3 regions of the Mesorhizobium sp. M2A.F.Ca.ET.037.01.1.1 genome follow, and region 3 is predicted to be linked to each of the others. Evidence: riboswitches for the same ligand, from Rfam matches in the RefSeq annotation. Region 3 holds a riboswitch; each other region holds the start of a gene.
What was found. A riboswitch is a leader RNA that binds a small molecule or an ion and turns the genes downstream of it on or off. The one in region 3 is predicted to bind cobalamin.

Region 1 (6,724 bases), on a different contig from region 3:
TAATACCCAGCCTTCGGCACGCCGACCGGCTCGGCAACCGCCGCATCCGCTCCCGCAAGCCGCGCCAGCCTCCGCACCAGTGCGCTCATATTGGCCGGCCCGCCTTCGCGGAAATAGCCGAGCAGGGCGTCCAGCTCCGCACGCGGCAGGGTCGAGCCTTGGATCAGGCGCTGGTCCTCGTCATGACTTTCGCCGGGCAGCAGCGCGAGCTTGATGCCGCGCTCGCGCGCCACCGCGGCGAGCTGGTCGCAACCATAGCGCCACCAGTCATAGCCGCCGAGGATGCGGACGAGGACGACCCTGGCGTGGCGGGCGACGCTGTCGATCCAGAGATCGACCGACATCGGGTGGCGAAGATCGCGAAGAGCCGCCAGCCGCATCGAGGGCAGCCGCGCGGCATCGGCCTTCCAAGCAGCGGCCAGGCCGGCGAGGTCGCTGTCGGTGAAGGACAGCGCCACGACATCCGCAGGCGTCTGCCTGAGGTCGATCGGCTCGGCGAGATCGTCGAGCGAAGCGGATGTTGTGGCGAGGATATGCATCGCAGTCCGGATTTCCCTCAGCCGGCGAGGATACGCTCGATCGCCGGGCGGTTCAGCCCCTTGAGGCCGATGACGACAAGCCGCGAGCGGCGTTCGTCTTCGGCTGTCCAAGCGCGGTCGTAATAATGGTTGACGCGCGGGCCGACGGCCTGGAGCAGAAGCCGCATCGGCTTGCCGCCGACCTCGACGAAGCCTTTGACGCGCAACACATTTTCCTGCTCTGCGGCAAGGGCGACGCGCTTTGCCAACTCGTCCGGATTGGCAATCGACGGGATGTCGATGACGAAGGAATCGAAATCGTCATGCTCGTGGTCGAGCTCGTCGTCGTGATGGGTCTTGCGGTTCTCAATGTCGTCCTCGACGGCGAGGCCGAGGCCGAGCAGTACCGAAGGATCGACCTTGCCCTGCGCGGTCGGCACGATTTTCACGGCGCGCGCCACATGCTCGCCGATGACGGCGTTGGCGCGCTCAGAGCCCGCCGCATCCATCAGGTCGCTCTTCGACAGGATGATCAGGTCGGCGCAGGCGATCTGGTCCTCGAACACTTCTTCGACGGGATCGTCGTGGTCGAGCGAGTCGTCGGCGGCGCGCTGCGCCTGGAGGGCATCCATGTCCGAGGCGACGCGGCCGTCAGCCAGCGCCGGGCCATCGACCACGGCAACGACGCCGTCAACCGTCACGCGGCTCTTCACCGTCGGCCACTGAAAAGCCTGCACAAGCGGCTTCGGCAGAGCGAGGCCGGAGGTCTCGATCAGGATGTGGTCGACCTTCGGCGTGCGAGACAGGATCTGGTCGAGCGCCGGCACGAAGTCGTCGGCGACGGTGCAGCAGATGCAGCCATTGGCGAGCTCGACGATGTTTTCCTCCGGGCAGGTGTCGACGCCGCAGCCCTTCAGGATCTCGCCGTCGATGCCGACATCGCCGAACTCGTTGACGATGATTGCCAGCCGCTTGCCCTTGGCGTTCTCGAGCAGGTTGCGGATTAGCGTCGTCTTGCCGGCGCCGAGGAAGCCGGTGACGACGGTGCAGGGCACGCGGGAAACGGAAGCGTTCATGGTCAGTCCTTCAGCATGTCGCGGGGAGGGATGCGGGCAACCAGGCCGCGCTTGAGGGAATCAGGCCGGCCGCGCCAGGGGATCAGGCCGTCGGTCGAAGTGGCGAAGAGCTTTGCACCGGCGACGAGGTCGGCGCCGCTGGTCGTTTCCAGATCGCCGAAGACGTAGCTCCAGCAGCCGTCGCGCAGAAGTGCTGCGCTCAGCCGGCGCTTGCAGTTGCCGAGGCATTCGACGGTGCGGATGCGGATGTTTTCGCCCGATGCAGCACGGCGCGTGCCTTCGGCCAGCAACGCGCCGGCGCGCGGATGCGCATCGGACCCGGTCTCGTCGCGGCAGGATGAGCAGACGATGACGGTCACGCCGTCCGACGCGTCGGGCTCGGACGAAATGTCCGCGATGTTTGCCGGGAAACTGCCGTTGCGATCCAAAACCAGGCTCCTTGCCCGGAAAACCCGCCGGGCATTCGGATACTTAAAGTCTCAGACGGCAGGTCTCCTGGCTCGCGGGTCGTCGCCTCAGATGCCGCCTTCCCGGGAACATCCCAGTGGTTTTCGGCCGGGGCTCGTCGCTCACAGTTGCGGGGACAGCCGCGGATTTGGGTTTTGGCCCGCACCGCATTCCCTCTTGGCTCCTCCCTTTGCCGGGAGAAGACCGTCTGGGTCAGGATTTAGGCTTACGGCTAGGCGCCTGTCAACGCGCGGCTACGACACTGCGATGTCGGCCAGCGCCGGTCCGAGGTCGCCGGCCGGCGTCACTTCGATCGCCTCAAGGCCGAGCCAGCCCTGCGTCTGCTTCAGCTCCTCGAAGAGTTGGGCTGCCGTCTCGGGTGGCGCGCCGGCCTCGGCATAGGCGGCGTGGACGCGCAAGATGCTCGCAGGCCGGTCGGCCCTCAGGTCGACGCGGGCGACGATGCGGTCGCCGAACAGGAAGGGCAGCACGTAGTAGCCGTATTGGCGCTTTTCGGCCGGCGTGTAGATCTCGATGCGGTAGCGAAAGTTGAAGAGCTTTTCGGTGCGCGTGCGTTCGAAGACCACGGGATCGAAGGGGGCGAGCAGGGCGCGCGCTTCGATCCGGCGCGGGATTCGCGCGTCCTTATGGAGATAGGCGGGCCTATCCCAACCTTCGACCTTCACCGGCAGCAATTCGCCGGTTTCAACCAGTTCCTCGATGCGGTCCTTCGTATCGCCGGGCGCCAGCCGGAAATAGTCGCGGAGGTCGCCATAGGTGGCGATGCCATGGGCACGGGCCGAGATACGCAGCAATTCGCGATGCGCGTCCTCGACCGAGGGTACGGGCAGGTCGAGCACGGCCTGCGGCAAAACGCGCTCGGGCAGGTCGTAATAGCGTTCGAAGCCGCGCCGGTAGGCGGTGGTGATGCGTCCGGCCCAGAACAGCCATTCGAAGGCGTGCTTGGCCTCGCTCCAGCCCCACCAGCCGCCATTGCCCTTATGGCCCTCAATGTCGGAGGCGGCGATCGGCCCGCAATCGGCGACCTCTCTATAGATCTCGTCGATCATTTCCTTGCGCTCACGGCCCCATTTGGCCAGGCCGAGATACATCTCCTCGCCCTGCTCGGCGCGCTGCATGCGCCAGCGCAGCAAGGGGTAGGTCTCGACAGGCAGGAACGAGGCCTCATGCGCCCAATATTCAAAGACCGCGCGCTTGCGGGTGACCGCGGCGTTGTCGAGCAGCGCAAGCGGGTAGGGGCCGAGGCGGGAATAGAGCGGCATATAATGAGCGCGCACCACGGCGCTGACGGAATCGATCTGCAACAGGCCGGTTCGCGAAAGCACGCGCGCAAGGTGCCGGCGATCCGGAACCCCTGCGGGACGAGGGTCGTTGAACCCCTGTGATCCAAGCGCAATGCGCCTGGCCATGGCGAGCGAGATCTTCTCCTTCATCAAGCTGTCCTTGCCCCGATCGTCCGTTGGATTTTTAGCCGGTGATTCCGGCCATGCTAGCAGGCAAATGGCGGGAGATATGTCAGGAGAGAAAAGTGGAGTAAAAAGCGAAGGAAATCAAACAGGAGCGGATCGGACCAGTTTCTTCCGATATGGCGTCCAGGGCCGCGATTTGAACAAGGTTTGACTTGCGTCACCGAAACCGCTGCGCTAACCCTCGCCGCGTTGCAGCATGGGCTCCCTTAAAACGGTTCAGCGGTTAAACTGTCACGCTTCCGCATTAGAGTTCGTTGCTGTAATCAAAGTGAACTACCCCGCCGAAGGAAAGCCGCCGCATGAGCGCACTCCTGAGTTCATATCTGCCTATCGTGCTGTTCATCGCCGTGGCGATGATCGTGGGTCTGGCGCTCATCATTGCCCCCTTCCTGGTGGCCTATCGCAATCCCGATCCGGAAAAGCTTTCCGCCTATGAATGCGGGTTCAACTCGTTCGACGACGCCCGCATGAAGTTCGACATCCGCTTCTACCTGGTGTCGATCCTGTTCATCATCTTCGATCTCGAGGTCGCCTTCCTGTTCCCGTGGGCGGTGTCCTTCTCGAAGCTCGGCATGCTCGGCTTCTGGTCGATGATGGTGTTTCTGGCGGTGCTGACCATCGGCTTTGCCTATGAATGGAAAAAAGGAGCGCTGGAATGGGATTGAACGACAGTTCAGGCACCCTCGTCGCGCCGAAGCCCAAGGGCATCATCGACCCCAACACCGGCAGGCCGGTGGGGGAGGACGATCCCTTCTTCCTCGAAATCAACAATGAGCTGGCCGACAAGGGCTTCCTTGTCACCTCGACCGAAGCGCTGATCACCTGGGCGCGCAGCGGCTCGCTGATGTTCATGACCTTCGGCCTCGCCTGCTGCGCGGTCGAGATGATCCACACCTCGATGCCGCGCTATGACTCGGAGCGTTTCGGCGTCGCGCCGCGCGCGTCTCCCCGCCAGTCCGACATCATGATCGTCGCCGGCACGCTGACCAACAAGATGGCGCCGGCACTGCGCAAGGTCTACGACCAGATGCCGGAGCCGCGCTACGTCATCTCGATGGGCTCCTGCGCCAATGGCGGCGGCTACTACCACTATTCCTATTCGGTGGTGCGCGGCTGCGACCGCGTCGTGCCGGTCGACATCTATGTGCCCGGCTGCCCGCCGAGCGCGGAAGCGCTGCTCTACGGCATTCTCCTTCTGCAGAAGAAGATCCGCCGCACCGGCACGATCGAACGGTGAGCCGATGACCCTGGCGTTGAACGAACTCTCCACCTATCTCGGCGAGAAGCTCTCCGGCCGCATCGGCGAAGCCGTGCTTGCCTATGGCGAGCTGACCGTTTCGGTCGAGCCGGGCAATCTGATCGAAGTAGCGACCTTCCTGCGCGACGATGTGCGCTGCCAGTTCATCTCGATCATCGACATTTGCGGCGCCGACTATCCGTCGCGCGCCAAGCGTTTCGACGTCGTCTATCACCTTTTGTCGCCGAAGCAGAATGTGCGCATCCGCCTCAAGGTCCAGGCCGACGAGGAAACGCTGGTGCCGTCGCTGACCGCTGTCTATCCCGGCGCCGACTGGTACGAGCGCGAGACTTACGATCTGTACGGCGTGCTGTTCAGCGGCCATCCGGATCTGCGCCGCATCCTCACCGACTACGGCTTCGAGGGGCACCCGCTGCGCAAGGATTTCCCGCTGACCGGCTTCGTGGAGGTTCGCTACGACGACGAGGCCAAGCGGGTCATCTATGAGCCGGTCGAACTCAAGCAGGAATTCCGCAATTTCGATTTTCTCTCGCCTTGGGAAGGCACCGACTATGTGCTGCCCGGCGATGAGAAGGCGAAGGCAAACTGAGGCGCCACGATGGCTGAAACCTCCGTCCGTAATTTTAACATTAACTTTGGACCTCAACACCCTGCAGCGCACGGTGTTTTGAGATTGGTCCTCGAACTGGACGGCGAAGTTGTTGATCGCGTCGATCCGCATATCGGCCTGCTGCACCGCGGCACCGAGAAGCTGATCGAGGCCAAGACCTATCTCCAGGCCGTGCCCTATCTCGACCGGCTCGATTATTGCGCGCCGATGAACCAGGAGCATGCCTTCGCGCTAGCGGCCGAGCGCCTGCTCGGCATCGAGGTGCCGAAGCGCGGTCAGCTGATCCGCGTGCTCTATTCCGAGATGGGCCGAATCATGTCGCACATCCTCAATGTGACGACGCAGGCGATGGATGTCGGCGCGCTGACGCCGCCGCTTTGGGGCTTCGTCGAGCGCGAAAAGCTGATGGTGTTCTACGAGCGCGCCTCAGGTTCGCGCATGCATGCAGCCTATTTCCGGCCGGGCGGCGTGCACCAGGATCTGCCGCAGAAGCTGGTCGAGGACATCGGCAAGTGGATCGACCCTTTCCTGAAGTCGATCGACGACCTCGATGCGCTTTTGACCGGCAACCGCATCTTCAAGCAGCGCAATGTCGATATCGGCACGGTGTCGCTGGCCGACGCGTGGGCCTGGGGCTTTTCGGGCGTGATGGTGCGCGGCTCGGGCGCCGCCTGGGACCTGCGCAAATCGCAGCCTTATGAATGCTATTCCGAGATGGATTTCGACATCCCGGTCGGCAAGAACGGCGACTGCTACGACCGTTATCTCGTGCGCATGGAAGAGATGCGCCAGTCGGCCAAGATCATGCGCCAGTGCGTCGATCTGCTGCTCGGCAAGGAAAGTGCAGGCCCGGTGTCGAACCTCGACGGCAAGGTCGTGCCGCCGAAGCGCGCCGCAATGAAGCGCTCGATGGAAGCGCTGATCCACCACTTCAAGCTCTATACCGAGGGCTATCGCGTGCCGGCCGGCGAGGTCTATGCGGCCGTCGAGGCGCCCAAGGGCGAATTCGGCGTCTATCTGGTCTCCGACGGCACCAACAAGCCCTATCGCTGCAAGCTGCGCGCGCCCGGTTTCGCGCATCTGCAAGCCATGGATTTCCTGTGCCGCGGCCACATGCTGGCCGACGTCACCGCCGTGCTTGGCTCCCTCGACATCGTGTTTGGTGAGGTCGATCGCTAAAATGTCAGTTCGTCGTCTCGCAGATGCCAGCGTCCAGCCAGCCACCTTCGCCTTCAACGAGGCGAATGCGGCGGCAGCGCAGCAGTGGATCGCCAAATACCCGAAGGGGCGCGAACAGTCGGCCATTATCCCGCTGCTGATGATCG
Region 2 (8,593 bases), on a different contig from region 3:
GTCGGCCCGTAGGCCTTCACATGGACGCCGGGCTTCAGATTGTCGAACATCCAGCGCGTGCCGACGCTGTCGGCTTGCGCTTTCACCGTCACCGCGATCGAGAACGGCCGCGACGGCGAGGACGACAGCGTGTAGGTCCGCATCAGCGGCCCGTCGGCCGTCGGCAATTCCAGCGTCACGAACTGCCCGGGTTTGTAGCGGAACCAGGTCTGATTGTCGGAGCGGAAGGTGAACGTCTTCACCTGCGGCGCCTCGTCGCTGACGCCGATCACTTCCAGCACCTGCAGCCTGTCGTTCCAGGGCGCCATCTCGTCGAGATGGCGATAGAGGCCGAGATCCGTCATCGCGTTCATCTCCTTAGCCTTCAGGCGACGCTGCGCAACGCCGGGCGACCGCCTTCGGCAAGGCGCGGACCGATGAAGGAGGCGTACCACTCGACGAACTGGATGACACCGCCCTCATGCAACTCGGAATAGGGACCAGGCTCGTAAGCCGGCGACAGGATGCCGAGCGCGTTTTCCTCGACGATGCGGCGGTCCTGATCGTTGGTCTCGGTCCAGACATGGGTGAGTTCTGCCAGATCGTAGTCGACGCCTTCCACCGCGTCCTTGTGGACCAGCCATTTCGTCGTCACCGCGGTCTCGGTGGCGCTGATCGGCAGCACACGGAAGGTGACGGCGTGATCGATGAGGATGTGGTTCCACGTGGTCGGGTAATGGTAGTGCATCAACGTGCCGATGCGGTAGGCGGCGACGCTGGCGGACAGGTTTTTCGTCACGGCGCGTCTGCCGCTCATCGTGTAGCTGACGGCGTCGCGCAGCAGCGGCGCGCGCGTTGCGCGGTATTGCCCGGCCGGATCGATCCGGAACCGGCTCGGCAGACCCGCCGCCTCGCATTTCGCCCAGTGCGCAAGCATTTCCGGATCGCTGTCGGCGCCTTGCACACCTGTCACCGTCGGCGCTTCCGGAAAAGTCTTGCACAGTTCCGGATGGTTGCCGGCGCAATGATAGCACTCGCGGTTGTTTTCCCAGACGAGCTTCCAGTTGCCCTTTTCGACGATCGTCGATTCGAACGCGACCTTCGCCTCGCTCAGCCGGTGCGGCAGGACATAGGGTTCGATCATGGCGCGCATCGGCGCGAAGTCGGCCGGCTCTTTTGCCAGGCAAATGAAGATGTAGCCGCCGACGCTCTCGCAGGCCACGGGCTTCAGTCCGAACTGGCTCTTGTCGAAGCCGTCCGCCATCTGGCGCGCGAACAGCAGCCGCCCGTCGAGCTCGTAAGTCCACTGATGGTAGGGACAGACCAGCTTGGCGGCGGTGCCCTTGTCGGTGTTGCACAGGCGGCTGCCGCGATGCCGGCAGGAGTTGTGGAAAGCGTTGATCCTTCCCTTCTGGTCGCGGACCAGCACCACCGGATAATCGCCGATCTGAACGGTGATGTAGCTGCCTGGTTTCGGCAGCTCGCAATCATGGCCGATGAACAACCAGTCACGATGCCAGATCAGCTCCATATCGAGCTTGAAATAGTCGGGATCGGTGTAGAAGGGCTGCTCAAGCGAGTAGCCCTGCTTGCGGCTCTGCAGGAGCCTCAGCATGTCGTTGCGCGCATCCATGTCCTGTCCTCGCATCAAGGACTGAACTGGTGGTGATGGAGAAGAACGACCGCCACCGGCAGGGCCGGGCACGCGCCGTCCGCCTCTTGACCGCCCACCGCGATCAGTCGAGTTCAAAATGTCTCTGGCTGGTTTCCGGGCTTTGGAGTTGCCCTCGCGGGCGGTCGCAACACCTTCCCAGGCCCATGGCCCAGTGGTCTCCCGTTGCGACCTCACTCCACCACCGTTGCGGGGGCAGCGCCGGATTTCGACCGGCTTCCCAATTCTCCGCCTCGTCGCGACGAAGCGGCACCTGAGATGGCCTGATCTAACCACGACGGCCGGTTTCCCGTCGGCATGAAAACGACATCGCATCCATACGGCGCGACAATGGGCGGCGTGTTCACGTTGCCGATTCTCGTCCTTCTCGCCATGCCACCGGCTTCCAGGGGTGCTCCCGGACGAGGTTCGGGAGCGTCGTTGATGGTTAACAGTATCAAAAAGTGACTATTAGCAGATTCTAAAATCGAACCGAACGGTTCGTTTCTGTTGACGGTGCGTGCAGAACGCTGTGAACGTTGGCGCTCCGACACACTTGGTGAGCCAGCAGCATAAATCACATAAGTCATTGATTGAACTTAGCAAAAAAATGGTTGTAGGCATGCTTATGAAAACTTCAAGAGGCGGATTCATGGTCCAGACGAAAAAACTTCGTGATTGGAATCCCGCAGTCGGCTCACCCAAATGAGCGCTGTCCGAACGACGCGATTTCATTCCCAAGACACGCCGCTAGACGGACTGAATAAAAATACTGGAGTAGCAAAAATGAAAAAGATTGTTCTCACTGCCGCCGCCCTTCTGGCAATTTCCGGCAGCGCCTTTGCCGGTAGCGACAATTACAACGCGCAGGCTGCCAACCCGCCGGCCGCCACGGTCGACTCTTCTTACACAGCCTCGGTCCGCAAGTCCGAACCGGCTGAACAGAAGCCTGTCACCACGGGCGCCGACCGCAACCTTTTCGGTAACAACTAACAGCCGACTTCGAACGGCGACGGGTTTGCCCGTCGCCTCGGTCGGATCAGGAAATTCAGGAGTACTGAGATGAAAAAGATCATTCTTGCCACCGCGGCTCTCATGGCCGTTTCCTCGGCTGCTTTTGCGGGCAGCGACAATCACGGCAACAGCGGAGTCAACCAGCCGGCTCCCGCCGTGGATACGACCCGCACCTCGTCGATCGGCACCGACTCGCCTGTCTACAAGCTGCTGAATTCGTCCCGCGACGCGCAGAAGTCGGCTCCGCAGCAGGGCAGCGACCGCGACCACTTCGGCAATCGTTAACAGCCGACCGTGATTTGAAAACAGGAGCGGCGGGCCAGGGCCCGCCGCTTCTCTTTGCCGCAGCGGCTCTGCGCTCAGGCTGCCTTCGCCTCTTCGCGATGCAGCGTGAAGGAATGGCCGTCGGCGTCGAAAATATGCAGATCGCTGGCGCTTGCGTTGAGCCGCAGCGTCTCACCGCGCTTGACCTCGACATTGCCCGGCAGCTTGGCGACCAGCGGCAGGTCTGCGCGGCCGATATCGATATAGACGAGCTGAACCTCGCCGAGTTGCTCGATATAGTCGACCTTGCCCTCGAAGAGGTAATCGGAACCGGTGGCGATCGCGAGATCCTCCGGCCGCACGCCGAAGCTGACCGCCGCGCCATTCGCCGAAGCAGGCGTCGCGATCGGCACCGTCGCCTTGCGGTCGCCGACATGGCTGACCACGGTCGGATTGCCGGCCTTCTCGATCTTTGCCGGCAATATGTTCATCGCCGGCGAGCCGATGAACTGGGCGACGAACAGATTGCCCGGACGCTTGTAGAGTTCCATCGGCGTGCCGACCTGCTCGACGACGCCGTCCTTCAGCACCACGATGCGGTCCGCCAGCGTCATCGCCTCGACCTGGTCGTGGGTGACGTAGATCATGGTGGTGTTCGGCATCGATTCCTTGAGCTTGGCAATCTCGATGCGGGTGGCGACGCGAAGCGCTGCGTCGAGGTTCGAAAGCGGCTCGTCGAACAGGAACACTTTTGGGTTGCGCACGATGGCGCGGCCGATCGCGACGCGCTGGCGCTGGCCGCCCGACATCGCCTTGGGCAGGCGATCGAGATATTTGGTGAGCTGCAGGATCTCCGCCGCCTGTCGCACCCGCTTGTCGATCTCCGCCTTGCTTTCCTTGCCGATCTTCATCGAGAAGGCCATGTTGTCGTAGACGGTCATATGCGGATAAAGCGCATAGGACTGGAACACCATGGCGATGCCGCGCTTCGACGGCGGCACGTCGTTCACCACCTCGCCGTCGATCTTCAGTTCGCCCCCGGTGATCTCCTCGAGACCGGCGATCGACCGCAGCAAGGTCGACTTGCCGCATCCCGACGGTCCGACGAAGACGATGAACTCGCCCGATTTGATGTCTAGGTCGATGCCGTGGAGAATATTGAGGTTGCCGTATGATTTCCTCACCTGGTTGAGCGTGACATCGGCCATGGTTCTCTCCTTCCGTTGATCTCTATCTGCAAGTTCAGTCGATGCGCCCGAACCAGGCGCCGTATCCGCCGAGGCGGACCGGCCCGCTGCCAGTCTGTCCCGAAAAGCCATGTCCGGGCAAGGGCTTCAGCGAGCCTTGGCCGAGATTGACCTCGGCGGGCTTGCTGCCGAGGTTGAAGGCGCAGACGATCCGCTCATTGCCCTCGCGGCGCGTGAAGGCGACGGTATCGCCATCGCTTTCGATGAAGTCGATATCGCCCTTGCCCAGCGCCGGATGCTGGCGCCGGAAGGCGAGGAAGCGGCGGTAATGCTCGAGCAGCGAGCTTGCATCGCCCTGCTGCACGTTGACGGCCTGCGACAGGTGCCTGCCCGGCACCGGCAGCCAGGGCTTGGCGGTCGAGAAGCCGCCATTCTTGGCCGCGGCCTCCCACACCATCGGCGTGCGGCAGCCGTCGCGGCCCTTGAACTCCGGCCAGAAGCGGATGCCGTAGGGGTCCTGCAGGTCCTCGAACTTCAGCTCCGCTTCGCCAAGGCCGAGTTCTTCGCCCTGGTAGATGCATACCGAGCCGCGCAGCGACATCAGAAGCGCCGAGATCACCTTCAGATAGGCGGTCGGGTCCGTCTCGTTGGCGGCCCAGCGCGAGGCGACCCGCATCACGTCATGGTTGGAGAAGGCCCAGCACGACCAGCCGTCGCTGGCGACCCGGCCGAAGGCCTCCAGCACCGCGCGCACTTTCGCCGCGCTGATCTTCTCCGGCGCCAGGAAGTCGAAGGAATAGCACATGTGCACGCGCTTGCCGTCGGCGGTGTAGGCGGCGACCACTTCCAGGCCGCGCTGCGAGTCACCGACCTCGCCGACGGCGGCCTGTGCCGGATATTCGTCCAGAAGCGCGCGGAAGCGCTCGAGGAAGCCGAGATTCTCCGGCCGGCTCTTGTCGTAGATATGGTCCTGGTAGTTGTAGGGATTGACCGCAGGTGCGGTCTGGTCGTTGCGCTGTTCCGGCGGCAGCGCCGGATTGTCCTCCAGCCCCTGGCTGTGGAAGTAGAAATTGATCGTATCCAGCCGAAAGCCGTCGACCCCGCGCTCAAGCCAGAAGCGGGTGATGTCGAGCAGCGCGTCCTGGACTTCTCCATTGTGGAAGTTGAGGTCGGGCTGCTCGGCCAGGAAATTATGCATGTAATATTGCTGGCGGCTGGTGTCCCACTGCCAGGCCGAGCCGCCGAAGATCGACAGCCAGTTGTTGGGCGGCGTGCCGTCCGGCTTGGCGTCGGCCCACACATACCAGTCAGCCTTTGGATTGCTGCGGCTGGAGCGGCTTTCCTTGAACCACGGGTGGATGTCGGCGGTGTGCGACAGCACCTCGTCGATCATCACCTTGAGGCCCAGGCGATGGGCCTCCGCCACCAGCGCGTCGAAATCGGCGAGCGTGCCGAACATCGGGTCGACATCGCAGTAATCCGAGACGTCATAGCCGAAATCCTTCATCGGCGATTTGAAGAAGGGCGAGATCCAGATGGCATCGACGCCGAGCGAAGCGATGTAGGGCAGACGCTGAACGATGCCCTTCAGATCGCCGATGCCGTCGTCGTTGGAGTCCTGGTAGGAGCGCGGATAGATCTGGTAGATCACCGCGCCCCGCCACCAGTCTCGGTCGATCGCAGGGTCTGGTCTCGAAGTCGCCTTCAAAGCCGATTGCATGTCTTCAACCTCCTTTCACCGAGCCGGCAAGCAGCCCGCGGACGAAATAGCGTTGCAGCGAGAAGAACACGATCAGCGGCACGATGATGGTGATGAATGCCGATGTCGTGAGGATTTCCCAATTGCCGCCGCGTGAGCCGAGCAGCGCGTTGAGCTTGGCCGTCAGCACGATCTGATCGGGCGCCGTGCCGAGGAAAACCATCGCCACCAGCAGATCGTTCCATACCCATAGGAACTGGAAGATGGCGAAGGAGGCAAGCACCGGGAACGACAGCGGCAGCACGATCTTGACGAAGATCTCGAAATCGCTGGCGCCGTCGATGCGCGCCGATTCCATGATCTCGCGCGGCAGGCCGGCGATGTAGCTCCTCAGCAGATAGATGGCGAAAGGCAGGCCGAAGCCTGTATGCGCCAGCCAGATGCCGAGATAGGTCTTCGACGGCACGCCGAAGAAGGTGCCGACGCCGTTATAGAGCTTGAGCAGCGGGATGAGCGACATCTGCAGCGGCACGACCAGCAGGCCGATGATGACGGCGATCAGCAGCGCCCGGCCGGGAAAGCGCATCCAGGCGAGCGCATAGGCCGCGAAGGCCGCGATCAGGATGGGGATGATCGTTGCCGGAATGGTCACCGTCAGCGAGTTCATGAACGAGCGGCCGATGCCTTCGGAAAACAGCACGGCATCGTAGTTCTCGGTGGTGAATTTCGGCGGCGCCGAGGAGGCGTAATAGACGCGCTGGCCGCGGTCGCCTTCGAATGCCTTCGGCGAGGCGAGCACGAAGCTGCCATCCGCGTTCACCTGCAAGGTGACGCCGTCGCCGAGATCGGCCGCCGTGCCGGCCTTGTATTGCGTCGGCGCCGCCGCCTTGACGCCAAAGGCGCTGATGTCGCGCTTGGCGCCGTCGCCGAAGACATTGCCTTCGATGACATATTTGCCGTCCTTCTGCGTCTGCGCCGCGGCGGCCGGCAGTCGTCCGGCCTCGGTCTGGCTGGAACTGGCGAAGGAATTCCACCAGCCCGAGGCGATGATCTGGTCCTTGTCGCGCAGCGACGAGACGAGAATGCCGAGCGTGGGGATGGTCCAGATGACGACGAAGACCAGCACGGCGATATGAACGCCGAAGCGGCTGGCGAAGGACTTTCCGGTGGACGCGGCCATCTCAATGCCCTCCCGTCTCTTTGTTGGCCTGCCGGATGTTCCAGACCATGATCGGAATGACCGCGATCATGATGATGATGGCGATGGTCGCGCCGCGGCCGAAATCGCCGCCGCCGCGGAACATCCAGTCGAACATCAGATTGGCCAGCACCTGGCTGTTCCATTGGCCGTTGGTCATGGTCAGCACGATGTCGAACACTTTCAGCACCAGTATGGTGATGGTGGTCCACACCACCGCGATCGTGCCCCAGATCTGCGGCACCATGATTTTCCAGAAGATCTGGAACGGGTTGGCGCCGTCGATCACGGCGGCCTCGAGCGTCTCTTCCGGAATGCCGCGCAGCGCCGACGACAGGATGACCATCGCAAACCCTGTCTGGATCCAGATCAGGATCACCATCAGGAAGAAATTGTTCCAGAACGGCAGCGATATCCACACCTGCGGCTGGCCGCCGAAATACTGGATGATGGCGTTGAGCAGGCCGATCTGCACCTGGCCCTCGCCGCGGTACTCGTAGATGAATTTCCAGATCACGCTGGCGCCGACGAAGGAGATGGCCAGCGGCAGGAAGATCAGGCTCTTGGCGATCGTGCCCCACCAGATCTTGTCGGTGAGCACGGCGATGATCAGCCCGAGGAAGGTGCAGGCCGCCGGCACCACCGCCAGCCACAGGATGTTGTTGAGGATCGAGTTGCGGAAATCGTGGTCGCCGAACGCCCATTCGTAATTGGCGAGGCCGACGAAATTCTCGCCGCCGCGATCGAGGAAGGAGAGCCGCAGCGTCTCGATGACCGGGTAGATCAGATAGATGGTGAGGATGATCATCGCCGGGCCGACGAACAGCCAGGGCCGCACCAGGCCCTGGCGGCGCAGATTGTCGACGGCTGCCGCGCCTGAGACGCCGCGCGACGGGAAAACGAGATCGAGCAGTTTGTTGGCGCCCCAGAAATAGGCGACACAGCCGCCGACGCCGATGATGATGACGAATATGGCCGAGAAAATCTGAGCCGCCATGGGTCCCTCTCCCTGCGCATGACCGGCCAGCCGGGGCTGGCGGTCGGATGCACCGACTTTCGGTTATTCGGAACGATCGAAACGCGAAGGCTTCCGGCGTGGACCGCCGGTCGGATCCGGGCCGTAGCCCGGATCCTGGTGGAGGATGAGGAAAATATCAGGCCGCGCGCGGCGGTCTGTTTGCCGGATGGCTACTTGATGGCATCCCAGCTTTTCTGGATGTCGGCGGCGACGTCCTGCGCGGACTTGCCGCCGACCAGGTCGATCATGCCGGTCCAGAACGAGCCCGCGCCGACCTTGCCGGGCATCAGGTCGGAGCCGTCGAACCGCACCGTCGTGGCTCCAACGAGGATCTCGCCCTGCTTCTTCAGCGCGTCGCTGCCATAGGCGTCCTTGTTGGCGGCCTTGAACGGGGTGACGAAGCTCTTCTGCGCCATCCACAATTCATGCGCGAGCGGCATCTGCAGGAACTTGATGAACTCGCGCGAGGCCTTGGAGTCCTTGGTGATCATCACCAGCGTTCCGGCCACTTCCAGCGGCGTGCCCAGCTCCGGCTTGGAGGCGTAGGGCGGATAGGGGAAGAAGTCCGCATCCTGGCCGAGCT
Region 3 (14,309 bases):
GCCGCTGCAGCGGCGCCTTCAGGCTGAGCGCGCCGACGATGATTCCAACCACGAAGGATCCCAGCGCATAGACGCCGATGACAAGGCTCGCCGCCTCGGGCTGGCCGAGCGCCTTGGTGATAGCGACGGTGGTGACTTCCGTGGTGGCGAAGGTCGCGCCGACGAAGATCAGCGCGAAGGTGATAATCTGGACCGCGCGCAGGCGGATCGCCGAACCGGTCGCGCCATGTTCGGCCGGGCGGATGGGTGGTTCGGAAGAGCGCTGCAGCAGGAATGCCGCCGAGCCCAGCGCAAGCAGCAGTGTGCTGACGACCATGCCGGCTTCGGGAAACAGCGCTGCGCTCAACCCCACCGACAGTGAGGCGCCTGCGACATAGACCAGCTCGTCGGCGGCCGATTCGAAGGCGAAGGCGGTGTTCAACTCCGGCCGATCGTGAAAGATCTCGGTCCAGCGCGCCCTGACCAGCGCCGGGATGCTGGGCATGGCGGCGGCGAGCAGGGCCGAACCGAACAAGGTCCAAGCCGGCCAGTGCCGGTTGGCCGCGATAATCAATGTCGCGAAGGCAAGCGCCGAGACAAGCGTCATGGGTGCTGCGATCGTCGTCTGGCCGCGGCGGTCCATCAGCCGCGATACCTGCGGCGAAAGAAAAGCGTTGACCAGCGCATAGGTGGCCGAGACGGCGCCGGCCAGCCAATATTCGCCATGCGTCTGCGACAGCATCGCCACGATGCCGATCGGTGCCATGGCGATCGGCAAGCGCGCGACGAAGGCGGCTGTGGCGAAGCCTTTCGTGCCAGGAGCCCGAAAGATGTCCGCATAGGGGTTTCGCATGATCCTGCTCCTCGACAAGGGTGCATACCACAATTACATACGTTGCGTATGAATGTGAGATAGTTCATACGCCGCGTATGTAAATTGGCATACGAAGCGTATGTGAATAGGGCCAGAGCCATGCACAGACCGCGCAAGGAGATGATCGCCGAGACGCGCGCCAAGCTGATCGCGGCCGCCCGCCACGCCTTCGGCACGGTCGGCTATGCCGAGTCCTCGATGGACAATTTCACCGCGTCGGCCGGCCTCACGCGCGGCGCGCTCTACCATCATTTCGGCGACAAGAAGGGGCTGCTGCAGGCCGTGATCGCCGAGATCGACCGCGAAATGGCCTTGCGCGTCAACGAGGTGGCCTCGAGGGCGCCGACGCGCTGGCAGCATTTCGTCGACGAGTGCACCACCTATATCGAGATGGCGCTGGAGCCGGAAATCCAGCGCATCATGTTCCGCGACGGCCCGGCGGTGCTCGGTGACCCGGCGCAGTGGCCGAATGCCAGCGCTTGCATCGCCTCGATGACCGACCACCTGACGAAGCTGCAGGAAGAGGGCGTGGTCGTCACCGATGTCGACCCTGAGACAACCTCGCGGCTGATCAATGGTGCCAGCAGCCAGGCCGCGCAGCGCATCGCCAATTCGAATGATCCGGAAGCCACCTCGAAGAAGGCGATCGCCGCCTTCAAGCAACTGCTCGAAGGCTTACGCCAAAAGCCCTGAGGCACGCTTGGGTAACCAAGCCACCGCGTTGTGCACCGGTTTCGGGCCGGTGCAACCCTGCCGCGATTGACAATCTATGGGGCGAGCGCATCCTCCTGCGCCATCTCTTGGGGCGTGGAGAGTCGGGGCCATGTGGGACTTCAGCATTGGCCGGTCTGTGTCCATCATGATGCGGACATGGCCGTTCATCGTCTTTCGCATGATCGTCTATTTCGGCATCACAGTCGCCTACATCATGGCGACCGGCACGGGCGCCAGCGTCGGCTACGGTGTCGGTCATATCTCGACCGATCCGGATGGACCGATGTCCTTTGCGCTGTGGGGTGGCGTGGTCGGCTTCGGCATTGTGTCGATCGCCGTCTACTGGATCCGCGAATACATCCTTTATGTGCTGAAAGCCGGCCATATCGCCGTCATGGTACATCTGATCGACGGCCATGACGTGCCCGACGGCCAGGGCCAGATCGCCTATGCCAAGGAAGTGGTCAGCCAGCGTTTCGCCGAGGCCAACATCCTTTTCGTCGTGGACCAGCTGGTCAAGGGCGCCATCCGCGCCATCACCGGCCTGATCGGCGGCGTTGCCGCCTTCCTGCCCATTCCGGGCCTGAGCGGCCTAGTCAGCTTCATCAACACGGTGATCCGCCTGTCTCTGACCTATGTCGACGAAATCATACTCGGCTACAACATCCGCATCAATTCGAACTCGCCCTTCGAGACGGCCCGGCAAGGCGTCGTGCTGTACGCCCAGAACGGCAAGCACATGGTCAAGAACGCCGTCTGGCTGGCTGCGATCATGTGGGGCGTTTCTTTCGTGATTTTCCTGTTGATGCTGGCGCCTGCCGCCGCGATCCTCTGGGTCATGCCCGGACAGCTTGCCGGCTGGGCCTTCGTGCTGGCCATCGTCTTTGCCTGGGCCTTCAAGGCGGCCTTCATCGAGCCCTTCGCCATCGCCTCGCTGATGCAGGTGTATTTCGAGACCATCGAAGGCCAAGTGCCCAATCCAGAATGGGACAACCGCCTCGCCGAGGCGTCGTCCAAATTCAGGGAGCTGCGCGACAAGGCGCTGGGCTCCTTCGGCGGCTCGCGCTGGGATACGCCCCGGGCCGCTTGATCACTGCTGGCGACCTAGCCTTGCAATCGCCGATTTGAGCGGCGCCTCGCCGGCGCCGCGAAACGTCTCGCTCATCACCAACTCGGGCAGCGGCAGGCGCTTGCCCCAGCCATGCGCTTCGAGGTCCGGCTTCGGCGCGAATGCCGAGACGCGGCCGACGCAGAGATAGGCGATCGGCGTGACATGCTCGGGGATCGACAGAAGCTTCTTCAGCGCCTCCGTCTCGATGATGCTCACCCAGCCGACGCCGACGCCCTCGGCGCGTGCCGCCAGCCAGAAATTCTGCACCGCGCAGACGGTGCTGTAGAGATCCATCTCCGGATTGTGCCAGCGCCCGAGCGGTGAGTCCTTCGACCGCTGCCGGTCGCAGGTGATGCAGAGATTGAGCGCGCTTTCGCAGATGCCTTCGAGTTTCAGCTTCCGGTAGAGCGCCTGCCGTTCCGCCTCGATCGCCGGCAGTTCCTGCTCGCGCGCGGCGAGGAACAGGTCGCGCACCTGTCTGCGCCGCTCGGCATCACGGATGACGATGAAATTCCACGGCTGCATGTAGCCAACAGACGGCGCATGGTGCGCGGCGGTGAGAAGCCGCGCCAGCACACAGTCATCCAGATTGTCGGGGACAAAATGGCTGCGCACGTCGCGCCTGGTGAACATCGCCCGGTACACCGCGTCGCGCGCCAATTGGTCAAAGTCGTCGCCACACGCGGCGATCGCTGCTGCCGTCATCGCTTTTCCCCTTGCGACAAGCAGTCCCCCGCCTGACCAAGCGGAAAACCATGTCTGCCGGGCCGGTCTTCTGGCTCGGGATCGTCCCGCTCCGGCGCCTTCCCGTCATCGACAGTGGCATTTGCCGGCGCGGTCCCCCTCACAGCGTTGGGCACGCCACGGAATAAAACCGTGTTCCCGATTCTCCCGCGTCGCGGGCACCAGGCAGCGGGACGACCTTACCGCGAAGTTCGGCACCCGCCAATGGCGCGGACGACATGGGCTGGCGCAATTTCCCCAGCCATTCGGCTTTTCAAACATGGTCATTACGGCCGCGGGTGCCTAGATTAGGCGCCATGGCCACCCGTCTCTACACGCACCCAATCTTCCTCGAACACCTCACGCCGCCCGGCCACCCCGAGCGGCCTGACCGCCTGCGCGCCATCGAGCGCGTGCTGGACGACGAGGCGTTTTCGGCGCTCGACCGCGTCAAGGCGCCGGAAGGCGATGAGAAAACCATCGTCTATGCGCACCCCGAGACTTTCGTCGAGCGCGTGCGTGCGGCGATCCCCCGGACCGGCATCGTCTCGATCGATGCCGACACCAGCGCCAGCCCGAAAAGCTGGCAGGCCGCGGTGACGGCGATCGGCGCGGCCAACGCGGCGGTCGACGACGTCTTCGAGGGCCGCGCCTCAAATGTCTTCGTCGCCGCCCGCCCGCCGGGACATCATGCCGAAAAGGCTACGGCGATGGGTTTCTGCCTGTTCAACACGGCGGCCATCGCCGCCCGCTATGCGCAGAAGAAGCATCAGGCCGAGCGCGTCGCCATCGTCGATTGGGACGTCCATCATGGCAACGGCACGCAGGACATCTTTTGGGACGACCCGTCGGTGCTCTACTGCTCGACCCACCAGATGCCGCTTTACCCGGGCACCGGGGCGAAGAGCGAGACCGGCGCCGGCAACATCGTCAACGCGCCGCTCGCGCCGCGGACCGGCAGCGACATGTTCCGCGACGCCTTCCTGTCGCGCGTGCTGCCGTCGATCGATGCGTTCGCGCCGGACCTGATCATCATTTCTGCCGGCTTCGACGCGCATCACCGCGATCCGCTGGCCGAGATCAATCTGACCGAGGACGATTTCGACTGGGCGACCGGCCAGTTGATGGAACGCGCCGGCCGCCACAGCTCCAACAGGCTCGTCAGCCTGCTGGAAGGCGGCTACGATCTGCAGGGACTGGCATTTTCAGTCGCCGCCCATGTCGGGCGGCTGATGAAGGGATAGGGTATGGCAGTGGAAGGCAATGAGGACGTCAAGGCGATGAGCTTCGAACAGGCGCTCGACGCGCTGGAGAAGATCGTCGACGATCTGGAGCGCGGCGACGTCCCGCTCGACCAGTCGATCAAGATCTATGAGCGCGGCGAGGCGCTGAAGGCGCATTGCGACCGACTGCTCAAGGCGGCTGAGGACAAGGTTGAGAAGATCAGGCTGTCGCGCGACGGCAAGCCGGTGGGAACGGAGCCGCTCGATGCGGAATAGTTTGGGTGGGCAGAGCAAGCAGGTAAGGAGTTCAAGCCATGTGCCGCAACATCAAGACCTTGGCCAATTTCGAGCCGCCGGCGACCAATGACGAGGTGCATGATGCAGCGCTGCAATTCGTGCGTAAGCTGAGCGGCTCGACGAAACCGTCCAAGCGCAACGAGCATGCTTTCTATCACGCCGTGGAAGCGATCGCCGCCGCCGCGCGCGAACTGATCGATTCGCTCGAAACCAGCCAGGAACCGCGCAATCGCGAGGAAGAGGCCGCCAAGGCGAAGGCCAGGTCGGCGTTGCGCTTCGCCTAAGGGATAATCATGAGCTTTTTTCCCGGAAACGACCCTGAGCCCGGCGATGCCTTCGCCTGCGACCAGATCGAGCTGATGGTCATCCCGAACGCCAAGGACATCGGCGGCTTCGCGGTGCGCCGCGCCTTGCCGACGGCAAAACGCCGCCTGGTCGGGCCGTTCATCTTCTTTGATCGCATGGGCCCGGCCATCCTGCGCGCCGGCCACGCGCTCGATGTGCGCCCGCACCCGCATATCGGGCTCTCCACTGTCACCTATCTGTTCGACGGCAAGATCAGGCATCGGGATTCGCTCGGCACCGAAATGGTAATCGCGCCGGGCGACGTGAATTTGATGACCGCCGGGCGCGGCATCGTTCATTCCGAGCGCACCCCGGAGGAACTGCGCGGCGCGCCGATGTCGGTCTCCGGCCTGCAGACCTGGCTGGCGCTGCCGGACGGCAAGGAGGAGATTGCCCCGGTGTTCGCCAACACGTCGGTGGCCCGCTTGCCTGAGATCGATGCCGGGGGCGTCAGCGGCCGCATCGTCATCGGCGAATTCTCCGGCCTGCGCTCGCCGGTCGCGACCGCATCGGACACGCTTTATGCCGATCTGCGCCTGGCGGCGGGCGCCAGCGTGCAAATTCCGGCCGATGCCGAAGAGCGCGCCATCTACACGCTGGAAGGCGACGTCTCGATCGCCGGCGATGTTTTTCCGGCCGAGCGGCTCCTTGTGTTCAAGCCGGGCGAGGAGATCGTCGTCTCCTCCGAGCGCGGCGCGCATTTCATGCTGTTCGGCGGCGCTTCGCTCGGTTCCCAGCGCTACATCTGGTGGAATTTCGTCTCGTCCTCGAAGGAACGCATCGAGCAGGCCAAACAGGAATGGAAGACTGGCCGCTTCGATATCGTTCCTGGCGATGAGGAAGAGTTTATCCCGCTGCCTGAGGGTTAGTTCTCGAGCACACAGAATTTTTAACGGCTCGGATATGCGTTTCTAGGTGCATGCCTTGGCGATTGGCCGAAACGTCCCTTGCGTCGTCATCCTATGGCGGAGCAAGGAGCGAAGCGACGCGGCGCAGACCATAGGATCCATGCCGTGACTTCCAAGCGTTGCAACGGTGCAGAATTCTGCTCCGCTGCGCTCTTCGGCCAGAGTCACGGCATGGATTCCAGGGTCTCCGCGACGGAGCTTCGCTCCTGCTTCGCCCTGGAATGACGACGTTGGGGGGGCTTCCGCCAATTCCAGCCGTTTTCGATGGCTTGCCAAAACAAGCAGCGCCACGCGTCACTGGCGCGCATTTACATTCGCCCGGCGGCGGCCTATGCCGCGCATGATTAAGGCGCAATCTGCTGGTAGCGCCGTGTTCGATCAATTGAGGCAGGACGCGCCCGAGTGAAGCCAGACACGCCGCTGCTCGACAAGGTCCGCATCCCGGCGGACCTGCGGAAGCTCGATGAGGGGGCATTGCCGCAGCTTGCCGCCGAACTCCGCGCCGAGCTGATCGACGCCGTTTCGCAGACCGGCGGCCACCTTGGCGCCGGTCTCGGCGTGGTCGAGCTGACGGTTGCGCTGCATTATGTCTTCAACACGCCGGACGACCGGCTGATCTGGGACGTCGGCCACCAGGCCTATCCGCACAAGATCCTGACCGGCCGCCGCGACCGCATCCGCACGCTGCGCCAGGAAGGCGGCCTTTCCGGTTTCACCCGGCGGGCCGAGAGCGAATACGACCCATTCGGCGCCGCACATTCCTCGACCTCGATTTCGGCCGGTCTCGGCATGGCCATGGGACGCGACCTGTCGGGTGGCCGCAACAATGTCATTTCCGTCATCGGCGACGGCTCGATGTCGGCCGGCATGGCTTTCGAGGCGCTGAACAATGCCGGCGCGCTCGATGCTCGCCTCATCGTCATTCTCAACGACAACGACATGTCGATCGCGCCACCGACCGGCGCCATGAGCGCCTATCTGGCCAGGCTTGCCTCCGGCAAGGCCTATCTAGGCTTACGCGATTTCGGCAAGAAGCTGACATCCTATCTCGGCAAGCGCGCCGACCGCGCCATCACCCGCGCCGTCGAGCATGCGCGCGGCTATGTCACCGGCGGCACCCTGTTCGAGGAGCTCGGCTTCTACCACATCGGCCCGATCGACGGGCACAATCTGGAGCATCTGATCCCGGTGCTGAAGAATGTGCGCGACAACGGCAAGGGCCCGGTGCTGATCCATGTCGTGACCCAGAAGGGCAAGGGCTACGCGCCTGCGGAGGCCGCGGCCGACAAATATCACGGCGTCAACAAGTTCGACGTCATCACCGGCGCGCAGGCCAAGGCGCCGGCCAACGCGCCCGCCTACACCAAGGTCTTCGCCGAGAGCCTGATCCAGGAAGCGCGCGAGGACGAGCGCATCGTCGCCATCACCGCCGCCATGCCGAGCGGCACCGGCCTCGACCTGTTCGGCGAGGTGTTTCCGTCCCGCACCTTCGATGTCGGCATCGCCGAGCAGCACGCGGTGACCTTTGCCGCGGGCCTCGCCACCGAAGGCTACAAGCCTTTCGCCGCTATCTATTCGACCTTCCTGCAGCGCGCCTACGACCAGGTCGTGCACGACGTGGCGATCCAGAAGCTGCCGGTGCGTTTTCCCATCGACCGCGCCGGCTTCGTCGGCGCTGACGGCGCCACCCATTGCGGCGCCTTCGACACGACCTTCCTCGCGACGCTGCCGGGCTTCGTCGTCATGGCCGCGGCCGACGAGGCGGAGCTTCGCCATATGGTGCGCACGGCGGCGTCCTATGATGACGGTCCGATCGCCTTCCGGTATCCGCGCGGCAACGGCGTCGGCGTCGACATGCCGGAGCGCGGCTCGGTGCTCGAGATCGGCAAGGGCCGTGTCTTGAAAGAGGGTACCAAGGTCGCGCTGCTTTCCTTCGGCGCGCGGCTGCAGGACTGCCTGCTGGCGGCCGAGGAACTCGGCGCCGCGGGCCTTTCCACCACCGTCGCCGACGCCCGCTTCGCCAAGCCGCTGGACGAGGATCTGATCCGGCGCCTCGCCCGTTCGCATGAGGTGCTGGTGACCGTGGAGGAGGGCGCCATCGGCGGCTTCGCTGCCCAAGTCCTGCATTTCCTTGCCCATCAAGGCCTCTTGGAAAGCGGCCTCAAGGTGCGCCCGCTGGTCTTGCCGGACGTCTTCACCGACCACGCCAAACCCGAAAAGATGTATGCCGATGCCGGCCTGGATTCGGCGGGCATCGTGCGCACGGTCTTCGCGACGCTCGGCCATGGCGTGCAGGCGCAGCGCGCCTGAATCAGGACTTCAACACGCTGAATCGGTTTGCCGGCTTCCGGCCGTAAGCTTTTGTTAACGCTTCCGTTTGGCGGTTCGCTTACCCTGTCTCTTGGCCGATTTTCAACGGCGCCCTGCTAAGACCTTGGCCCCAGAGCAATTAAGGAAAAGAGTGAGCGGTTTTCCGCCCGGAATTGCATAAAAACAAAGGGATAGAGCGGTTCGCCATTTCGCTGAAACGGTGAAACGCTCTAGGCAGGGGATAAGAACAATGAAGTCGTTTTTTTGCGGCACGGCCTTGCTGGCCGCCATGGCCGCGCCGGCGACAGCCGAAACGCGTTACGACCACAATATCGAAAAGGCGGCGATGGACATCGTCGCCGCCAAGATGGGCAGCATCCGCGGCGGCTTCTCCTACAAGCAGAGGCCTCAACTCGTCATGCCGCCGGATGCTACGCCCGTCGCACCCACTCCGGTTGAACCGCCGCGCAAGGAAGCCTCCGGCAATGACGGCCTGACACCGGCTGTCGAGCGCCGCGTCTCCCGGACCGTTTTCTAAAACCACACATCGCGCACGCAGCGGCCGTCGCGCGGCAGGTCGTCGAATGTGTCGAGGCCATCGAAATGGTCGATCGGCAGGTGGGCGACTTCCTCCGGCGGCGCCAGCCTGACATTGACGGCGATGCGCGTGCGGCCGCTCTTGGCCGCGCGCAGGCCGCGCCAGGCGACCACGCAGGCGCAGGTCGGGCAGAACAGGATTTCCAGCGCGGGCTCCGTCACCTCGGCGCGCGTATAGGACTTCAGCGGTCCCGCGATGCGGATGCGCTCGTCGAGATAGTCATACGCCCAGAGGGCGCCGTAGCGGCGGCAAAGCGTGCAGTTGCAGGCGGTGATCCCACCGGGATCGCCTTCCAGCGTCCAGCGGGCCGCGCCGCAATGACAAGTTCCCTTCAGCATCGACACCTCCGATCGACAGCCTGCGTGGCGGCATTCTGCAGCCTCTTGCGCCGTATTCAAACCCATTGCGTTCGCGCCCGGCTTTCGCCAATGAAGGCCGATGAGTTCCCCTTTGCCATTAAGCCGGCGCCAGCGGCTCGACGAATTGCTCGTCGGGCGCGGCCTGTTTGCCAGCCGCTCGCGCGCCCGCGACGCGATCGAGCGCGGCACGGTGACGGTTGACGGCACAATTGCCCGCAAGCCCGGCCAGCCCGTTGCACCGGACTGCCTGGTCGCCATCGACGATCCGGCCCAGGCCTATGTGTCGCGGGCGGCGTTGAAACTGATCGCCGGCCTCGACCGTTTCGGCCTCGATCCTTCCGGCGGCGAGGCGCTCGACATCGGCGCTTCGACCGGCGGCTTCACCCAGGTGCTGCTGGAGCGAGGCGCGGCGCATGTCACCGCGATCGATGTCGGCCACGGCCAGATCCATCCCGAGATTGCCGGGGACCCGCGCGTGACGATGATCGAAGGGCTGAACGCCCGAGAATTGACGGCAGCCGATCTCGGCGGCCGCGTTCCGGATTTCCTTGTCTGCGACGTCAGCTTCATCTCGCTGAAGCTGGCGCTGCCGCCGGCGCTTGAGCTGGCGGGCGAGGGCGCCAGGGCAGTCCTTCTGGTCAAGCCGCAATTCGAGGCCGGCCGCGAGGCGATCGGCAAGGGCGGCATGCTGAAGGATCCAGGCGATGCCGAGCGCATTGCCGGGAATCTGCGCGATTGGCTCGCCGGCATTCTCGGCTGGCGCGTGCTGGGACTTCACCCGTCGCCGATCGAAGGCGGCGACGGCAACCGCGAGTTCCTGCTCGCCGCCATAAAGGACGCCGGTTCGGGATGAGCACACGCTTCACCATCGCCAGGCTGGGCTCCCAGGGCGACGGCATTGCCAACGCCGAGGGCGGGGAGGTTTTTGTCCCGTTCACGCTGCCGGGCGAGACAGTCACCGCCGCGCGCCAGAAGGACCGCGCCACGCTGATGTCGGTGCTGGAAGCCTCGGCGCTCAGGACCGACCCGGCCTGCCGCCATTTCACCGAATGCGGCGGCTGCGCGCTGCAGCACTACGAGGCCGCAGCCTATCAGGAATGGAAGCGCGAAAAAGTCGTGCAGGCGCTGAAGGCCAAGGGTATCGCTTGCGAGGTCGCCGCGCTGGTGCCGTGCGCGCCGCACAGCCGCCGCCGTGTCACCTTCAGCGCCCGGCGCACCGAGGCCGGCATGCTGCTCGGCTTCGTGCGCGCTTTGTCTTCGGAGATCATCCCGATCGAGGAATGCCCGATCTCGCTGCCGGCGATCGTCTCGGCGCTCGCTAAGTTGCGCGCCCTGGCCGGATTGGTCTGCGCCACGCCGAAAGCCTTTCATATGACGGTGACCGTCACCGCTTCCGGCCTCGACATTGCCGTCCATGAGGCCGGCATGCTTGGCGACCACCAGCGGCGCATCGCCTCCAACTTCGTCATGGCCGAGGGCCTGGCGCGGCTTTCCGTCGACGGCGAGATCGTGGTCGAGCCGAAGAAGCCGGTGGTGCAGTTCGGACCGGTCGCCGTGGCCGTGCCGCCTGGCGCCTTCCTGCAGGCGACGGAAGCCGCTGAGCAGGCGATGGCCGGCCTAGTCGGCCAGCATCTGTCGCGCGCCAAGAAGGTCGCGGATCTGTTTGCCGGCTGCGGCAGCTTCGCGCTCCGGCTGGCGGCAAAATCCGAGGTTCATGCCGTCGAAGGCGAAGCCGCGGCACTTGCCGCGCTCGATCGCGCCTACCGCTTCGCCACCGGCCTGAGGCGGGTGACCAGCGAACGCCGCGACCTGTTCCGCAGGCCGCTGACCTTCAAGGAGTTGAACGCCTTTGACGGCCTGGTCTTCGACCCGCCGCGCGCCGGCGCCGAGGATCAGTCGAAGCAGATCGCCCGCTCCGACGTACCGCTGGTCGCCGCCGTGTCCTGCAATCCGGTGACGCTGGCGCGGGATTTGCGCATCCTTCTCGACGGCGGCTATACGCTGAAAAGTGTCACCCCGATCGACCAGTTCCTGTGGTCGTCGCATGTCGAGGCCGTGGCCTTGCTGGAGAAGCCGAAGCGGCGGCGCTAGTCGACTGCCGGAGGTTCGCTGGAAAAATTGTGAAGTCTCTGTTCTTTCGGTGAAATCGCGCCCTAAAGCCGCCTTTTTGCCGGACCTTAATTTCGCTGTTAGGGAAACATTCCTGCCTCCCCGGCGTTATCGCGTGGGATGGATGGCGAACACGGATGGCGAATTGCTATGCTCTCGCTTCGGAAAGTCATCGGTCTTCTCGTTCTTCTCATCGCGTTCACCGTCGCCTCCGCGACCGATGTGCTCGCGCAACAGCAGAAACGTCTCGCTTTCGTCATCGGCAACGCCGCCTATCCGTCCGATGCGTTGGTCACCTCCGCGAACGACGCCGGTCTGATCGCGCAGACCCTGCAAGCAGCCGGGTTCGATGTGGTCGGCGCGCGCGATGTCGACCAGGAATCGCTGCGTGGCGCGCTGCGTGATTTCCTTGCGAAAGTTTCCGCCGCCGGTCCGGACGCTACCGTTTTCGTGTACCTCGCCGGCCGTGGCGTGCAGTTCGAAGGCGAGAACTACTTCTTGCCGGTCGATGCCCAGATCGCCAATCCGGCCGACGTGCCGCTCCAGGCCATGCGGCTCTCCGATATCACCAAGTCGCTGGCCGGACTGCCGACGAAGGTTAATATAGTCGTCCTCGACGCGGCCCGGCCGAATGCCCTCCCAAAAATGAGCCAGCCGCTGGCCAGCGGGCTGGCGCTGGTCGACCCCGAGCCCAATATGCTGATCGCGTTCAACGCCGCTCCCGGAACGGTTGCGCCGGAAGGTGAGGGCCCATACGGCGCCTATGCCCAGGCGCTCGCCGAGATGATGCGCGACGGCGGCTTGTCGCTCGATGAGGTTTTCGACCGCACGCGGCTGCGCGTCAACGAGGTGACGCAGGGCGCCGAAATCCCATGGGATGTCTCGAAGATCGACGTGCCTTTCGTCTTCTTCGAGCGCGCTCCGGACGCGCCGCCGCCGAAGGTTTCCGAGGCCGAAGAACGGACTAACCGGACCAGGGCGATCCGCGACTTCAATGCGCACGACGCCTATCTCGCGGCACTCGATCGCGACACGATGCGCGGCTACGAGGATTTCATCGTCGCCTATCCGCACGACCCAATGGCCAAACGCGTGCGCGCCATCATCGCGGCGCGGCGCGAGGCGATCACCTGGCGTGAAACATGGCTGCGGGACACGCCTGAGGCCTACTGGTCCTATCTCGAACGCTATCCGCACGGGCCGCATGCCTGGGACGCGCGGCGCCGGCTGGAGCATTTCGACGCCGAGCTCGAGCCACCGGCGAGCTTTACAGTCATCGTGTACGATGTGCCGCCGCCGCCGGAGGAGGAAATCGTCTATGTCGATAGGCCGGTGCTCTATTTCGACGATCCCGATTTCGATTTCGAGCCTCCGCCGCCGGTCGACGTGATATTCCTACCTCCTCCACCGCCGGACTTTGTCGTGCTGCCGCCGCCTCCGCCGCCAGTCGATGTTTACGTCCTGCCGACGCCGGTCTTCGTCCCCGTGCCGGTCTGGGTCAGGCCGCCGCGTGACATCGTGCCGCCGCCGGACAACATCATTTTCAACAACATCCACAACACGACCGTCATCAACAACATCAATAACACCACGATCCGCAACGAGACCGCCAATCAGGCCGGGCAGCCAGACGGCAATGCAGAGGGCGGCCTCACCACCGGCCAGAAAATGACCGGAGCTGCCATCGGTGCCGGCGCGACGCTGGCGGCCAGGATCGCGCTGCCGCCGCTCTTGAAGAAGAGGGCGGCCGTATCCGGTCAGGCCCAGTTCAACCAGAATCAGGGCGCCTTGCCGCTGAAGCCCGGTCAGGGTGTGACGCAGGGCCAGCAGCCTGGTGCTGCGCGTCCGCTGTCGAAGAACCTGTCCACCCGCAAGCTCGGAACCGACCACGCCTTGCCGGGAGCCGATGGCAAAACGCTGCCGCTCGTCAACGGCAAGCCGGTGCTCAACGGCCGGAATCTGCTCAACGACAGGTCGAGGAAGCTGCTTGGCAAGCAAGGCCTTGTGGAGGGCAACCAGGAGGCGACGGGAAATGCCGGCGCCGCGGCGACCGGAGTGCAGGGCACGGATCAGCGGAAGGGCAAGAAATTCCGCAAACTGCCGACCGTCAACGGCTTACCGGCCGACAACGGACTCAACTCACGGGAGAAGTTAAGGAAGAACAATCCCAACGCGTTGTCCGACCAGGGCAACGGCAAACCGAAAAGGCTGATGCGCAAGGATTTGTCAGCCGGCCGGTCCATAGTCGAGCCAGGCGATCAGGGCTCGGCCAACAGAAACGACAAAGGCAGAAAATTCGGCAAGCTGCCGACCGTCAATGGTGAGCCGGCTGACAACCGGCCGAGCGTGCGGAAGCACCTGAGGAGGAACAATCCGGACGGGTTCTCCGACCAGGGCTCGATCGACAGGAACGTCAAGAAGGTCCGCAGACCGCCGACCGTCAATGGTGAGCCGGCCGACAATGGGCCGAGTATGCAGAAGCGGCTCAGGAAGAACAATCCGGATGTCTTCTCCGGCGAGAATCAGGGCTCCGCCGGCGGGAACGACCGGGCCAGGAAGTTCCGCAGGCCGCAGAACGAGGAAGGTTCCGTCGGCCCCGAAGTCAACGTCCAGCGCAACTTCAAGGTCAACCGACCGAACGAGAATGTGCAGCGCCAGCTCAAGCTACAGGAAAACCCCAACGCTCAGGCGCGGCGTCTGCCACAACAGCCCAAGGAACAACCGCCGCAGGGTAACAACAAGAAATTCGCCTGCGGCAA

Region 1: another riboswitch for cobalamin. It lies ahead of EOA27_RS14345 (DUF1636 family protein); the one in region 3 lies ahead of bluB (5,6-dimethylbenzimidazole synthase).
Region 2: another riboswitch for cobalamin. It lies ahead of EOA27_RS09825 (aromatic ring-hydroxylating dioxygenase subunit alpha); the one in region 3 lies ahead of bluB (5,6-dimethylbenzimidazole synthase).

The regions. Positions count from the first base shown of each region.
Region 1 covers NZ_RZSA01000242.1:103-6,826, forward strand. Annotated here, with positions in the region: partial or broken gene EOA27_RS14335 (cobaltochelatase subunit CobN) at 1-539, opposite strand, end outside; gene cobW (cobalamin biosynthesis protein CobW) at 557-1,594, opposite strand; gene EOA27_RS14345 (DUF1636 family protein) at 1,597-2,022, opposite strand; cobalamin riboswitch at 2,062-2,265, opposite strand; gene EOA27_RS14350 (winged helix-turn-helix domain-containing protein) at 2,296-3,495, opposite strand; gene EOA27_RS14355 (NADH-quinone oxidoreductase subunit A) at 3,831-4,196, shown strand; gene EOA27_RS14360 (NADH-quinone oxidoreductase subunit B) at 4,187-4,768, shown strand; gene EOA27_RS14365 (NADH-quinone oxidoreductase subunit C) at 4,773-5,378, shown strand; gene EOA27_RS14370 (NADH-quinone oxidoreductase subunit D) at 5,388-6,578, shown strand; partial or broken gene nuoE (NADH-quinone oxidoreductase subunit NuoE) at 6,580-6,724, shown strand, end outside.
Region 2 covers NZ_RZSA01000140.1:58-8,650, reverse strand. Annotated here, with positions in the region: gene EOA27_RS09830 (hybrid-cluster NAD(P)-dependent oxidoreductase) at 1-344, opposite strand, end outside; gene EOA27_RS09825 (aromatic ring-hydroxylating dioxygenase subunit alpha) at 365-1,612, opposite strand; cobalamin riboswitch at 1,721-1,923, opposite strand; gene EOA27_RS09820 (DUF680 domain-containing protein) at 2,417-2,623, shown strand; gene EOA27_RS09815 (DUF680 domain-containing protein) at 2,693-2,929, shown strand; gene ugpC (sn-glycerol-3-phosphate ABC transporter ATP-binding protein UgpC) at 3,004-4,116, opposite strand; gene EOA27_RS09805 (alpha-glucosidase) at 4,151-5,815, opposite strand; gene EOA27_RS09800 (carbohydrate ABC transporter permease) at 5,820-6,974, opposite strand; gene EOA27_RS09795 (sugar ABC transporter permease) at 6,976-7,989, opposite strand; partial or broken gene EOA27_RS09790 (alpha-glucoside ABC transporter substrate-binding protein) at 8,181-8,593, opposite strand, start outside.
Region 3 covers NZ_RZSA01000015.1:2,820-17,128, forward strand. Annotated here, with positions in the region: gene EOA27_RS01840 (MFS transporter) at 1-832, opposite strand, end outside; gene EOA27_RS01845 (TetR/AcrR family transcriptional regulator) at 953-1,546, shown strand; gene EOA27_RS01850 (hypothetical protein) at 1,677-2,657, shown strand; gene bluB (5,6-dimethylbenzimidazole synthase) at 2,658-3,383, opposite strand; cobalamin riboswitch at 3,426-3,603, opposite strand; gene EOA27_RS01860 (histone deacetylase family protein) at 3,719-4,645, shown strand; gene EOA27_RS01865 (exodeoxyribonuclease VII small subunit) at 4,649-4,900, shown strand; gene EOA27_RS01870 (DUF2277 family protein) at 4,939-5,205, shown strand; gene EOA27_RS01875 (pirin family protein) at 5,215-6,135, shown strand; gene dxs (1-deoxy-D-xylulose-5-phosphate synthase) at 6,577-8,484, shown strand; gene EOA27_RS01885 (hypothetical protein) at 8,735-9,022, shown strand; gene EOA27_RS01890 (GFA family protein) at 9,019-9,420, opposite strand; gene EOA27_RS01895 (TlyA family RNA methyltransferase) at 9,521-10,294, shown strand; gene EOA27_RS01900 (class I SAM-dependent RNA methyltransferase) at 10,291-11,532, shown strand; gene EOA27_RS01905 (caspase domain-containing protein) at 11,701-14,309, shown strand, end outside.